DNA from 2 places in the Limosilactobacillus oris genome. Region 2 is predicted to be linked to the other one. Evidence: predicted binding sites of a transcription regulator. Region 2 holds the regulator's gene; the other holds the start of a gene.
The links. The regulator Rex, encoded in region 2, represses fermentation and respiration genes when NADH is low (regulators of the CRP and FNR family bind a similar motif). The targets are predictions, from matches to a motif close to TTGTGAANTANTTCACAA.
Positions count from the first base shown of each region.

Region 1: a site for Rex is predicted at 933-950, ahead of N4599_RS03190 (NAD(P) transhydrogenase subunit alpha). Genes of this name have one in related genera too.

Region 1 covers NZ_CP104398.1:596,489-598,690, forward strand. Annotated here, with positions in the region: gene N4599_RS03190 (NAD(P) transhydrogenase subunit alpha) at 1-875, opposite strand, end outside; gene yaaA (peroxide stress protein YaaA) at 1,161-1,904, opposite strand; gene N4599_RS03200 (YueI family protein) at 2,000-2,202, shown strand, end outside.
Region 2 covers NZ_CP104398.1:794,847-797,048, forward strand. Annotated here, with positions in the region: gene groL (chaperonin GroEL) at 1-543, opposite strand, end outside; gene groES (co-chaperone GroES) at 606-890, opposite strand; gene N4599_RS04155 (redox-sensing transcriptional repressor Rex) at 1,077-1,718, opposite strand; gene N4599_RS04160 (ABC-F family ATP-binding cassette domain-containing protein) at 1,949-2,202, shown strand, end outside.

The DNA.
Region 1 (2,202 bases), 200 kb from region 2:
CCGCCGAGGTCACTCGCCGCGATGTCAATGAAAATCGAACCCGGCTTGGCTTCTTCCACGGACTTGGCGGTAACCAGCATTGGCGGCTTCTTGCCGGGAACCCGGGCCGTCGTAATCACGATGTCGCTGTCGGCAATAAAGCCGGCTAGTTCATCCTGCTGTTGCTGTTGCTCTTCCTTTGTCAACTGCCGGGCATAACCGCCCTTGCCAGCAGCGGAAACAGAACTGGTCAAGAACTTAGCCCCGAGTGATTCAACCTCACCCCGGGAAGCAGGCCGAACGTCATAGCCGGAGACAATCGCCCCGAGCCGTTTGGCGGTCCCAATCGCTTGCAGACCAGCAACCCCAGTCCCTAAGACAAGCACTTTTGCCGGTTTAGCGGTCCCAGCAGCAGTAATCATCATCGGAAAGTAGCGCATAAAGTGGTCAGCAGCAACCAGGGCGGCCTTGTAACCAGCAACCGAAGACTGCGAACTCAAAGCGTCCATGCTTTGCGCCCGGGAAACCGTCCGGGGCAGCAATTCGAATGAAAGGGCCGTTACCTGTTTTTCAGCTAACTGCTTGGCAACATCGTGGTCAACTGCCAGGGAAAGCAGGCCCAAAATTGCCTGCCCTGCCTTGAGCTGGTCCAGCGTCCCGTCGTCTGGGCGGTTCACCACCGTCACCAGGTTTGCTTGCGTCAAGGCGGCGTCCCGGTCGACAACCTTGGCCCCCGCCTCTTCATACTGTTGGTCAGCAAAGTTGGCTGCCGCCCCAGCACCCTTTTCAATGAGCACTTGGCAGCCCTGCTTAACCAATCTCTTAACAACACTTGGCACTAGGGAAACCCGGTGTTCAGCCGGTGCTTCCTTCAGCGCTGCAATTGTAATTGCCATACTGATTCCTCCTCATCTTTAATAATCAACCGCTTTCATTACCAATGATAGTCTACTTTGTATTTTAAATCACACTTTTTCAGACATTTTTGTGATTTTTTAGCCCTTTTTATCAAGGAGGGGCTAGTACAGCATATTGGTCTAGCTCATTCTTCGAATTCTCCCTGAACGCCACAATGAGCAAGCAGGCTCTGGTGGACAGCTCCCGTACCAGCTCGCTAATTAGCTTTAAAATAACAAAGAGGTCGAGTTAGCTCCCCCACCTCTTTAATAATTCTTTTCTAATCAAAGGGTAAACGCAAGGCTGTCAGCAGTAGAGAATTCGGGACGAAAACGGTAGCCACCGACCGCAAACTTTTTGACCCCCGCTAGGTCATGAATGTCGTTTTCCGCAAGGTAACGCACCATCGTTCCCCGGGCCATCTTTGCTCGGGTGGCCTTTTGCTTGACCCTGCCAGCAACCTCCTCGCCAAAGATACACTTGACTAACCGCCGTTCGCCAGTCACATAGGGACGGATGGCCTGTTCGTATTCCACTGACGCGAGGTCTAAAACTAGCTGGTCGTCCCAGTACAAACTATCCGCCAGCCGGCGCCCCCAAAACTGGTAGAGGCTCGCTGTTCCGGCTACGTGAGCACGGTCGCCCATCCCCAGGCGGTACGGCACGATTCCGTCAAAGGGCCGCAGGAGTCCGTAGAAACCGGAAAGGATCCGGAGGTGGTCCTGAATATACTGCAGTCCCTGATCAGAAAAGACGTCCGGCGCCATGTGCTGATACTGCAAACCGGTAAAGGCAATGATTGCTGGTGTAAGCTGGCGGTGTAAATCCAGCACCTGCAACCAGCGGTAATTTTTCTCCGCCAGTCGGGTGCTGCAATTCCACCATAGCCGGTGGAGTTCTTCGTAGCTCAGCGACCGCATCCAGGCTAAAATCTGCTCGGTTTCGGGCAAGAACTCCGGCAGGTCCTGGTAGGGAAAACTATCCTCATCAATCTTCATCGTACGAGCGGGCGCAATAATAATTTTCATCAGTGCTTTATCCTCCTTTTCAAGCCGTCAGGCAAGGCTTATTTACTAATTCAATGGTACAATAAAAACATTATTCTGACTAAGGAGGAATTAACGTGGCAGAAGAGAAAAAATCAGCACTAGAGCAGCGGCTCGATAACGGAATCTACGGGACGCCCCAACTCAAGCCAGACGAACAGCGCCGCTACCTGGGAACATTCCGGGAGCGGGTCTGCCTAACCATCAGCGTGGCGGAACTGCATGAACAGAATTGGGAATCCGCAATGGCCGCCGAATTCAAGCGGGGCATCGGCAACTT
Region 2 (2,202 bases):
AACACCACGGGAGTCTTCAATCGTGATGACACCATCGTGACCAACCTTTTCCATGGCGTCGGCAATCAGCTTACCAACTTCTGGATTAGCAGCAGAAATGGAAGCAATTTGGGCAATGTCGCTCTTCGTCTTAACTTCGTGTGACATGCTCTTCAGTGCTTCAACAGCCGCCTTGGTGGCCTTGTCAATCCCCCGCCGGATGCCAACTGGGTTAGCACCAGAAGTAACGTTCTTCATGCCGGCGTTAACAATTGCCTGTGCCAGTACAGTGGCAGTAGTCGTCCCGTCACCGGCGATGTCGTTGGTCTTGGATGCAACCTCAGCGACCAGCTTAGCACCCATGTTTTCGAATGGGTCTTCCAGGTCAATGCTCTTTGCAATCGTAACCCCATCGTTAGTAATCGTAGGGTTGCTGTACTTTTGACCTAAAACAACGTTCCGTCCCTTTGGCCCCATCGTTGTCTTAACGGTATCAGCCAGCTTATCTACACCAGCGAGCATTGCGCCGCGGGCGTCTTCTGCAAACTTAATGTCTTTTGCCATTATATTGTCACCTCAAATAAGAAATTCGTTTTTAAAGTGTTATGTTCTATCTTTATATTAAGCTAGTCGATTACAGCAACTAAGTCCTTTTCGTGAACGACAAGGTACTTTTTGCCGTTGTATTCAACTTCATTGCCGGCGTACTTGTCAAACAGTACCCGGTCGCCCTCTTTAACAGCTGGAGCAAGCTTTTGACCGTTATCAAGGGTCCGTCCCTCACCAACGGCAATTACCTTACCAGTAGTCGGCTTTTCCTTTACGTTGGAAGCAAGGACAATCCCACCAACGGTCTTTTCTTCTTCAGTTTCAGCTTGTAGAACAACGCGATCTCCTAATGGTTTTAACACGTCAATCCCTCCATCTTGTTAATTAATAAATTTGCTTTTAGCACTCTTGCTTGTTAAGTGCTAACCGCAATTCTTACTATACACCACCCTTGACCTAAAAAGCAACTGATAAGTTTGACTAATTTTGACTATTTCAGGTAATAAAAAATCCCGCCGACACCCCAGAGTATCAGACGGGAAATATCACTATTTCTTATTATCAGAATAGTTCTTAATAAAGTAAATCAGTGTTTGCAGTTCATTAGTCAGGTCAATATTTTGTACCTGAACCTCCTTCGGTACGGACAGGCGGACTGGTGAGAAGTTTAGGATTCCCCGGACACCGGCCTCAACCAGCTGGTCCGCAACCTCCTGAGCATGTTCGCCGGGAACCGTCAAAATGACAATGTCAATTTGCTGTTCCTGGAGTTGCTTTTTAATATCCGTTGCCGGGTATACCGGAATCCCGCTCTTGATCTTATTCGCTAATTCCGGCTTAGTATCAAAGGCCGCGCTAATCCGCAGGTTCGTGTCCTGGTGGAAGTTAAAGTTCAGCAGGGCGCTTCCTAGGCTGCCGACCCCGACCAAGGCCACGCTGACCAGTGAATCCTGGTGCAAAATCCCCTTAAAGAACTTTAACAAGCTCGCTACGTCATATCCATAGCCCCGCTTTCCCAGTTCACCAAAGTAGGAAAAGTCCCGCCGAATCGTCGCCGAATCAACTTGAACCGCTTCAGATAGTTCGGTCGATGAGACCCGTTCCTTCTTCGCGTTCAGTAAAATCGTCAGGTAGCGATAGTAGATAGGTAACCGCCGTGCCGTCGCCCGTGGTATTTTCTTTGTTGTCATCTTTATCCCCCTATTCATCTTCTTTTGCAACGTGTCCTGTAAAGTGATTGGGATGTAACTTATTAGTTGAACGGCTACGTTGCTCTTGTGAAATTTAGTTCCTAACTATTCTAGCAATTAACCGTCGTTTTGTGAAGCGGTATACAAAATAATTCCACTTTTTTAATAAAAGAAGGGGAAATCTGCTAAAATAATGATTGTTAGCATAATGATATTAGCGAGGTTTCAAAATGATTCTGTTGCAAACAAACGACGTCGAGCGCCGCTTCGGGGCCGACGTTCTCTTCCATAATATTAACCTGCAAATCCAGGAGCACGGCCGCACGGCGCTGGTTGGCCGCAACGGAGCCGGCAAAACTACTTTGTTAAAAATGATTGCGGGAATTACCAGTCCTGACGAAGGAACCATCAGCAAGGCGAAGGACCTTTCCATCGGCTACCTAGCTCAGGATCAAGGTTTAGATAGTCAAAACAACATCTGGGC